3 regions of the Pseudomonas sp. zbq_18 genome follow, and region 3 is predicted to be linked to each of the others. Evidence: predicted binding sites of a transcription regulator. Region 3 holds the regulator's gene; each other region holds the start of a gene.
What was found. Region 3 encodes sigma-54, which starts transcription at its own class of promoters, with help from an activator protein. Its sites were predicted from a motif close to ANTGGCATNNANNTTGCTNT; they were not measured.

Region 1 (3,273 bases), on a different contig from region 3:
CGCCGAGCAGTACCGTCAGCGCCGCAACATGCTGGTCAAGGGTCTGCACGAGGCCGGCTGGATGGTGGAGAAGCCCAAAGCCTCGATGTACATCTGGGCCAAGATCCCCGAGCCGTACGCCCACCTGGGTTCGCTGGAGTTCGCCAAGAAACTGCTGCTGGAAGCCAAGGTCTGCGTCTCGCCGGGCCTGGGCTTTGGCGACTACGGCGACGACCATGTGCGTTTCGCCCTGATCGAGAACCAGGACCGCACCCGCCAGTCCATTCGCGGGATCAAGGCGATGTTCCGCGCCGACGGCCTGCTCAAGGAGCCACCGGCCAAAACGCGCAAAGCACCAGCCCAGTAAAGCCAGAGGCCCCGACGAAAAACCGCCGGGGCCTCTGGCTATCACCCCGAATAATCCAACGCCGTCCACAATTGTCCCTGACCGACCAGGCAACCAGGGCGCTGCATGGCCTCGCCCGGCACTGCCTGCAAGCGTGCACCGAGCCCTTGGGAGTCATCCTGACGCTGACTCAGCCACTGGACACGCCCACAGTTGGGCGTCTCGATCAGATAGCTGGCCACCACGCCCGACGGCGCCTCCGGTAAACGAATGACATCCAGTACCCAGCCCGCTTCCTCGCGACGCTCGCCATCAGCCACCAGCACCGTCCAGGCCCGCCCTTCGTCGATCACCAGATAAGCGCCATTGGCACGAGGCTGTTCGCTCTGCGATTGGGCGCAACCGGCGAGCAGGGCCAGCAGCACAATTGTCATCAGCTTCTGTTGCATTGTCGGGAGCTCCTCTGGATGGCCGCAGTGAGTTTGCGCGCACGAATTCAGGCAGTGGAGCGATCCTAACATCGAATACTGTTTATCTGTACAGTATTTTTTATTAGGCTATCGCCCGACTTACCGAGGCCCGCTTTCCGGGCAGCGCATCGCCAAACAGGAGTCTTGCCATGCTGGATGTCATGCAGCTGAAACACGCGGTCAACCGGATGAATCCGGAGCGGGTACGCAGCACGGTCGAAGAACTGCTGCTCGAAGGCATCGTCACAGAGCGCCGCACCCCCTTCAACCGCGCCCATTTCAACGGCTGCTTCGCCGAGATCGAAGCCCTGTTGCAGCGCGCCGGCTATCACCGTCAGCTGGACGTGGTGGGTTATCAGGGCCAGGCGTATGCCCTGTTCGATCCGGCGCGCTGGGAAGCGGTGCAGGTGCTGCGCTGGCTGCGCGACTTCACCGAGGAAACTCGCGCCAGCGGCTGATGCACTGCCCACTATTGCACGCGCCGGGCGCAGCCCTGCACTGCCTTGGTTCGCCCGGCCTGGCCTGGTGAGTACGCGACAAAAGGCGTTTTGACTGCTGCCATAGCCCCCTATCAAACTGATTTACAAGGAATTATTCAGGTCTCCGAAGCATACGGAAGGAACTGGCAAGGCCTTTGCAAAAGACCTTTCAGCCACACCCGTCTTCGGATCGCCAACGGCGGTGATCGGGACGAATAGACAAAGACGTCGACGCAACCAGCCCTTCGGGCCGGTTTGCTGCGACGTCTTTTTTCGTTTCTGACCACGAGGAAATCTTCAATGCGCAAGACTCGCCGTACTCCGTTGAAAACCCTGCTCGGCGCCGCCCTGCTGGCGCTATCCCCGCTTTCCATGCAGATCGCCCTGGCCGCCGAGCCGGAGAAGGAAGAACTCAAGCTTGGCTTCATCAAGCTCACCGACATGGCGCCGCTGGCCATCGCCTACGAGAAGGGCTATTTCGAGGACGAAGGGCTGTTCGTCACCCTGGAGGCCCAGGCCAACTGGAAAGTGCTGCTGGACCGGGTAATCGATGGCGAGCTGGACGGCGCGCACATGCTGGCTGGCCAGCCGCTGGGCGCGACCATCGGCTTCGGCACCAAGGCCGAGGTGGTCACCGCCTTCTCCATGGACCTCAATGGCAATGCCATCACCGTCTCCAACGAAGTCTGGGCGGAAATGAAGAAACATGTGCCGATGGAAAACGGCAAGCCGGTGCACCCGATCAAGGCCGACGCGCTCAAGCCGGTGATCGAGCAGTACAAGGCCAAGGGCAAGCCGTTCAACCTGGGCATGGTGTTCCCGGTTTCCACCCACAACTACGAGCTGCGCTACTGGCTGGCCGCCGGTGGCATCAACCCAGGCCTGTACGCGCCGGAAAAAGGCGACATCAGCGGGCAGATCAACGCCGACGCACTGCTCTCGGTCACTCCGCCACCGCAGATGCCGGCGACCATGGAGGCAGGCACCATCAGCGGCTACTGCGTGGGCGAGCCGTGGAACCAGCAGGCCGTATTCAAGGGCATCGGCGTGCCGGTGATCACCGACTACGAGATCTGGAAGAACAACCCGGAGAAGGTCTTCGGCGTGTCCAAGGCCTGGGCCGAAGCCAACCCGGAAACCCACAAGCGCCTGGTCAAGGCCCTGATCCGCGCGGCCATGTGGCTGGACGAGAACAACAACGCCAACCGCGCCGAGGCCGTGGAAATCCTCTCCCGTCCGGAATACGTCGGCGCCGACGCCAAGGTCATCGCCAACTCCATGACCGGCACCTTCGAGTACGAGAAAGGCGACAAGCGCGAAGTACCGGACTTCAACGTGTTCTTCCGCCACGACGCCACCTACCCCTTCTACTCGGACGCCATCTGGTACCTGACCCAGATGCGCCGCTGGGGCCAGATCAGCGAGGCCAAACCGGACAGCTGGTATCTCGACGTGGCCAAGCAGGTGTATCGACCGGATCTGTACCGCGAGGCGGCCAACGAGCTGATCAGCGAAGGCAAGGCCAAGGCCGATGACTTCCCGGCGGCCGACGAAGACGGCTACCGCGCGCCGAGCAGCGACTTCATCGACGGCGTGACCTACGACGGGCGTACACCCAACGCCTACCTGAACTCCTTCCAGATCGGCCTGAAAGGCACCGAGTAAACCCGCGCAGGCGGGGCCAGCCGGCTCCGCCCTCGCCCACGAGAGGACAGGACGATGAGCAACCCGAACGTCGCCACCCCGATCAAGCAGACCGTCGATACCGCGCGCAGCCAGGCCCTGATCAAGCGCTGGGCACCGGCAATCATCCTGCCGCTGGCCGGTATCGTGTTCTTCCTGCTGTTCTGGCAGCTGGTGGCCAACAACATCCAGACCAGCCTCGGCCAGTTTCCCGGGCCGGTGCAGGTCTACAGCCAGTTCGGCTCGCTGGTCGACGCCCACGTCGCCGAGCGCGCCAAGGCCGAGGCCTTCTACGAGCGCCAGGAACAGCGCAACG
Region 2 (3,273 bases), on a different contig from region 3:
CAGCTGGCCATGGCGGGTCAGGTATTCGTCCAGGGTGCCGGTGATCAGCAGAGGCAGGGCCAGTTCGTCGAGGCCATCGCCTCGGCCGTCGTGCGGCATCAGCGACAGTGAGTAGCTGACGTCGAGCATGCGCGCGAGGTTCTCGGCGCGTTCCAGATAACGCGACATCCAGTACAGATCGGAGGCAGTTCTCGAAAGCATGGCGATATTCCTTAGTCCTCGACCACCCAGGTGTCCTTGGTGCCGCCGCCTTGCGACGAGTTGACCACCAGCGAGCCCTCGCGCAGCGCCACGCGGGTCAGGCCGCCCGGCACCAGGCGGGTTTCGCGACCGGAAAGGACGAACGGACGCAGGTCGATATGCCGAGGCGCGATGCCGTTCTCGACGAAGGTCGGGCAGGTCGACAGGCTCAGGGTGGGCTGGGCGATATAGGCCTCGGGGCGGGCCTTGAGGCGGGCGCGGAAAGCCTCGATCTCGGCCTTGCTGGCGGCCGGACCGACCAGCATGCCGTAGCCACCGGAGCCCTGGGTTTCCTTGACCACTAGCTCGGGCAGGTTGGCCAGCACGTGGGACAGCTCCTCGGGCTTGCGGCACTGCCAGGTGGGCACGTTCTTGAGGATCGGCTCTTCGTCGAGGTAGAAGCGGATCATGTCGCCGACATAGGGGTAGATCGACTTGTCATCGGCCACCCCGGTGCCGACCGCGTTGGCCAGCACCACGTTGCCACTGCGGTAGGCCGCCAGCAGGCCGGGCACGCCGAGCATGGAGTCGGGATTGAAGGCCAGCGGGTCGAGGAAGGCATCGTCCAGGCGGCGGTAAATCACATCCACCGGCTGCGGGCCGGCGGTGGTGCGCATGTACACCTTGTCGTCACGCACGAACAGGTCGGCGCCCTCCACCAGTTCCACTCCCATTTCGCGGGCGAGGAAGGCGTGCTCGAAGTAGGCGCTGTTGAAGCGCCCCGGTGTCAGCACCACCACGCTGGGGTTGTCGATCGGACTGGAGCTTTTCAGGGTATCGAGCAGCAGGCTCGGGTAATGGTCGATGGGCGCCACACGCTGCATGGCAAACAGCTCGGGAAACAGCCGCATCATCATCTTGCGGTCTTCCAGCATATAGCTGACGCCGCTGGGCGTACGCAGGTTGTCTTCCAGCACATAGAACGTACCGTCGCCGTCGCGCACCAGATCGACCCCGGCGATGTGCGCGTAGATGTCGCGGTGCAGGTCGAGGCCCTGCATGGCCAGTTGGTAGCCTTCGTTGGCCAGCACCTGTTCGGCCGGAATGATGCCGGCCTTGAGGATGCGTTGGTCGTGGTAGAGGTCGGCGAGGAACATGTTCAGCGCCTGCACCCGCTGGATGCAGCCGGCCTCGACGATGCGCCATTCGCTGGCGGGGATACTGCGGGGGATGGTGTCGAAGGGGATCAGGCGCTCGGTGCCCTGCTCGTCCCCGTAGAGGGTGAAGGTGATGCCGGCCCGGTGGAACAGCAGATCGGCTTCACGACGACGCTGTGCCTGCAGCTCGGCCGGCGTATCCGCCAGCCAGCGGGCAAACTCCCGATAGTGCGAACGGACTGCACCGTTCGCGTCGTTCATCTCATCAAAAAAAGTGCGGGGCATGCCATGCTCCTTGTCACCCGGACAAGAGAGGCATCGCAAGGCTCGTGCCACGAAAACTTACTCTTATATTTCAATAACTTAAACAAATAAAAAACACACAACGCACCATCTTGGAGCGCTTTGCGAGACGCCAGAACGAGGCGCGCCCCAGCGCGTGGCAGATCGTCTATGGACGACATAGGTAGCTTCGATTTCATCGCGCATGGGCGTTTGGGCAGACTGCGCCACACCGAAGCAGTGGCTCATCAGGCCCGCTGTTTCGTAGATCGGCTCCCCCTTTGGCCGATCGCTCCTACAGGCCGCCCGACGTCGGGCGGTTTTTTTATGCCGAGTGGAAAGCCGGCGTGGTCTGTCACTGCGCTGTAGAAGGGACTGGACGGGACTCAGGCCGTGCAAAAGCCTCGCGACCCAGGCGGAGTGCCCCCTAGCACCTCCTAGAGAAGGCGCCGGGCCCAGACGACGAGCAGCGTGATTCTCATGAGAGCGGCCTCAGCCGCGATGCAGACGCGTAGAGCCCTTATCGCGGCTAAAGCCGCTCCCACTGGAGATGGGGCTAGACCGCGCAGGCTATCGCGGGCTCGCCAAAGGCCAGGTTGAGCCAGTGCCGGTAAAGCCCCTCTGCCACTCGGTTGAGGGCAGCGACCCGGCTGGGCAGGTCAGCCAGCATCTGGTTCAGACCCTGTTGGCTGGCCTGGGTCTCGTCGAGCAGATGCGACCAGTCGCGCAGCCAGCTTTCCACCACCTCGGCGGTGACCTCGGGATGGCCTTGCAGAGCCAGCACCTTGTCACCCCAGGAAAAGCCTTGGTTCGGGCACCATGGGCTGGACAGCAGCCACTGGGCGCCGTCCGGCAAGGCAAAGGTGTCGCCGTGCCACTGGAACACCGGGAACTCACGTGGCAGGTGGGCCAACCAGGGGCTGGGACTGTGCATGTCGCGCCTTACCAGCGGCTGCCAGCCGGCCTCGGTATAAGGCATGCGGTGCACGCTGGCACCCAGGGCGCGGGCAATCAGCTGGCCGCCCAGGCAGTGACCGATGATGGGGATGTCACGCTGGATGAAGTGCCGAATAGCGGCAACTTCTGCCTCTATCCAAGGCAATGGGTCGTTGACGCTCATCGGCCCGCCCATGATCGCCACCGCCCGCGGGCGATCCAGGTCATAGCCTTCAAGCTCGCCAAGGTCGGCGCGCAATACCGTGAAATCCAGCCGCTGAGCCTCAAGCACGGTGGCGAGGTGGCCCGGAGGACAATAATCGACGTGGGTCAGAATCAGAATGTCGGTCATGACTACTCTCCGTTGTCCGCTTGCCAAGGCAAGGCCCGTGCCGAAACACGGAGTACCTGATCTGGCGGACTTATTTTTTTCGAGCAGGCTAACCGAGGCAGGTACGCGCAGCCAAGACTAACGCGCCAGCTACCGATTGGCCGTGGCGGCGTACCTTCTTTATAGGGCCATGCCCCACTGGATCACGCCAAAAGCGCCAGCGTACAAACCAAAAAGCCGATGCAGATGCATCGGCTTTTTTGGCAGAGCGCGCGAGCTTATTCGGCCTTGGCTTTCTCGGCGGCGTCCTTGATCAGGGTCTGCAGCTCACCCTTCTCGAACATCTCGGTAAGGATGTCGCTACCGCCGACCAGCTCACCAGCCACC
Region 3 (3,273 bases):
TGTGCTTGATCAGTTGGCGGTCGAGTTTGTCAGCGAGCAGGTCGATGGCGGCGTACATGTCTTCATGTTCGGCGTTGGCCACGACTTCACCGCCGGCAATATGTAGGGTCGCTTCGATTTTCTGTTTCAGCTTTTCCACTTCCATGGTCACCTGAACGTTGGTGATCCTGTCGAAGTGACGCTCCAGTCGGCTGAGTTTTTCCCCGACGTAGTCGCGCAGGGCGTCGGTCACATCCAGTTGATGTCCACTGATGTTGACTTGCATAACGCATCTCCTTGTTGCCTTGTGTAAGAGACAGGCTATCGGGCCTGCCGCCGTAACACGTTGGCCGGAGGTTTGATGCACTACTGGCCGAGCTTCCCCTGATGCAGGGCTGGCGCGATACGCTAGTGCAGAAATCCCCCGTTCAGGGCCGTTTACATCAATCGCTTGCGCTCACTGGATGGCGCTATGCCGAGAGATTCGCGGTATTTGGCGACTGTGCGACGGGCTACCTGAATGCCCTGTGCCTCCAGTAAACCAGCGATCTTGCTGTCGCTCAACGGCTTTTTCGCGTTTTCCGCAGCCACCAGTTTCTTGATGATGGCGCGGATCGCGGTGGACGAGCATTCGCCACCCTCGGCGGTGCTGACATGGCTGGAGAAGAAATACTTCAACTCGTAGATGCCGCGTGGGGTGTGCATGAATTTTTGCGTGGTCACCCGGGAAATGGTCGACTCGTGCATGCCTACCGCCTCGGCGATGTCATGCAGCACAAGAGGTTTCATCGCCTCGTCGCCATAGTCGAGGAAGCCGCGCTGGTGTTCGACGATTTGCGTCGCCACTTTCATCAGGGTTTCGTTGCGGCTCTGCAGGCTCTTGATGAACCAGCGCGCCTCCTGCAACTGGTTGCGCATGAAAGTGTTGTCGGCGCTGGAGTCGGCGCGTTTGACGAAGCCAGCATACTGGGCGTTGACCCGCAGGCGCGGTACCGCTTCCTGATTCAGCTCCACCAGCCAGCGATCGTTGTGCTTGCGTACGATGACGTCGGGCACCACGTATTCCGGTTCGTTGGCTTCGATCTGCGAGCCTGGGCGCGGGTTGAGGCTCTGGATCAGCTCGATGATCTGGCGCAGCTCGTCTTCCTTGAGCTTCATGCGTCGCATCAGCTGGCTGTAGTCGCGGCTGCCGAGTATGTCCAGATGATCGTTGGCCAGGCGCTGTGCCTCGGTCAGCCAAGGGGTGTTGGCAGGCAGCTGGCGCAGTTGCAGCAGCAGACACTCGCGCAGGTCGCGGGCGCCGATGCCGGCTGGCTCGAAGTGCTGGATGCGGTGCAGTACCGCCTCGACCTCGTCGGCTTCGATTTCCAGTTCCGGATCGAAGGAGTCGACGATCTCCTCGATACTTTCTTCCAGGTAGCCCTGATCGTTGATGCAGTCGATGATGGTGACGCCGATCAGTTTGTCGGTATCGGACATCGGTACAAGATTGAGCTGCCACAGCAGGTGACTTTGCAGGCTCTCGCCGGCGGAGGTGCGGGTGGTGAAGTCCCACTCGTCATCATCGCTGCTTGGCAGGCTGCTGGCGCTGGTCTGGTAGACGTCTTCCCAGGCGGTGTCGACTGGCAGCTCGCTGGGAATGCGGTCGTGCCATTCGCCGTCTTCTGCGTTGTCGCTGTTGTTTACCGCGACGGTGCTGTCCTGGAAGCTGGAGCTGTCCTGCTGGACCGAGTTGCCCTGCTCGGCGTTGTCGGCCATGGGGTCGGAGTTGTCGAAGTCTTCTCCTTCCTCCTGGCGCTCAAGCATGGGATTGGATTCCAGCGCTTCCTGGATTTCCTGTTGCAGGTCCAGAGTGGAGAGCTGGAGAAGTCGAATGGCCTGTTGCAGCTGCGGGGTCATCGTCAGCTGCTGGCCCATCTTGAGGACTAGCGACGGTTTCATGGTGCGGGGCTGGTTACCTTGTTCACTTGCCGGCGCGCTGCGCCATCCACTGCAGGGCGGAAGGCCGCCCTTGGAAGCAATTTGTATGCCTGACCTTGAATCATTCCTTCCGTTTGCGCAAGCCCCTGCATGTTGGGCGCTTTACAGCCGGAACTCGTGACCCAGGTAGACTTCCTTGACCAGTTGGTTGGCCAGGATGGTCTGGGCATCGCCCTCGGCGATCAGCTGCCCGTCGTTAACGATATAGGCCGTCTCGCAGATATCCAGGGTTTCGCGCACGTTGTGATCGGTGATCAGTACGCCGATACCCTTGGCCTTGAGGTGGTGGATGATCTGCTTGATATCGCCGACCGAAATCGGATCGACGCCGGCGAACGGTTCGTCGAGCAGGATGAACTTGGGCTCGGTGGCCAGCGCGCGGGCAATCTCCACGCGGCGCCGCTCGCCGCCGGACAGGCTCATGCCCAGGCTGTCGCGGATGTGGCTAATGTGGAACTCCTGCAGCAGGGCTTCCAGCGCTTTCTCGCGGCCGGCCCGGTCGAGATCCTTGCGGGTTTCAAGGATGGCCATGATGTTGTCGGTCACCGACAGCTTGCGGAAGATCGAGGCTTCCTGCGGCAGGTAGCCAATCCCGGCGCGGGCTCTGCCGTGCATGGGTTGGTGGCTGATGTCCTGATTGTCGATCAGGACACGCCCCTGATCGGCCTGTACCAGGCCGACGATCATGTAGAAGCAGGTGGTCTTGCCGGCGCCATTGGGCCCGAGCAGGCCGACGATCTGACCACTTTCTATGGACAGGCTGACATCACGAACCACCTGGCGGCTCTTGTAGCTCTTGGCCAGGTGCTGAGCTTTGAGGATGGCCATTACTGGGCTTGCTCCGGCTGGCCTGCTTTCTTGCGCGGCTGCAGAATCATGTCGATCCGCGGGCGTGGGGTCGATACGTTGCTGCCGGTGGCGCGGCCTGCGTTGACGATCTGGCGCTGGGTGTCGTAGACGATCTTCTCGCCTTCGAAGACATTGCCCTGTTGGATTACCTTGGCCTGGTCGATCAGTACGATGCGCTCGTTGCTCGCGTAATACTGGATGGTCATGCCATAAGCCTTGACGATGTCCTTGTCGGCCGCCGGCTTTTGCTCGTAGTAGGCCGGTTTGCCGACCGAGGTGAAGACGTCGATGTCGCCATTGGCATCCTGGGTGATGGTCACGGTGTCGCCAGTGATCTTCAGGGTTCCTTGGGTAATCACCACGCCGCCGCGGTAGACCGCTACGCCTTGCTTATCATCCAGTTCTGCGCTGTCTGCTTGTACCCGGATCGGCTGGTCGCGATCACTGGGCAGGGCCCAGGCGCTG

Region 1: ACF8C6_RS01765 (CmpA/NrtA family ABC transporter substrate-binding protein) is a predicted target of sigma-54. The motif match lies at 1,417-1,436, and genes of this name have one in related genera.
Region 2: ACF8C6_RS05610 (circularly permuted type 2 ATP-grasp protein) is a predicted target of sigma-54. The motif match lies at 1,655-1,674, and genes of this name have one in related genera.

What each region holds. Positions count from the first base shown of each region.
Region 1 covers NZ_JBICIT010000001.1:357,822-361,094, reverse strand. Annotated here, with positions in the region: gene alaC (alanine transaminase) at 1-346, shown strand, start outside; gene ACF8C6_RS01775 (hypothetical protein) at 388-774, opposite strand; gene ACF8C6_RS01770 (transcriptional regulator) at 945-1,253, shown strand; gene ACF8C6_RS01765 (CmpA/NrtA family ABC transporter substrate-binding protein) at 1,575-2,939, shown strand; gene ACF8C6_RS01760 (ABC transporter permease) at 2,994-3,273, shown strand, end outside.
Region 2 covers NZ_JBICIT010000008.1:42,548-45,820, reverse strand. Annotated here, with positions in the region: gene ACF8C6_RS05615 (alpha-E domain-containing protein) at 1-201, opposite strand, end outside; gene ACF8C6_RS05610 (circularly permuted type 2 ATP-grasp protein) at 213-1,622, opposite strand; gene ACF8C6_RS05605 (type 1 glutamine amidotransferase) at 2,176-2,907, opposite strand; gene grxD (Grx4 family monothiol glutaredoxin) at 3,165-3,273, opposite strand, start outside.
Region 3 covers NZ_JBICIT010000013.1:407,826-411,098, forward strand. Annotated here, with positions in the region: gene hpf (ribosome hibernation-promoting factor, HPF/YfiA family) at 1-265, opposite strand, end outside; gene ACF8C6_RS11500 (RNA polymerase factor sigma-54) at 418-1,920, opposite strand; gene lptB (LPS export ABC transporter ATP-binding protein) at 2,062-2,787, opposite strand; gene lptA (lipopolysaccharide transport periplasmic protein LptA) at 2,787-3,273, opposite strand, start outside.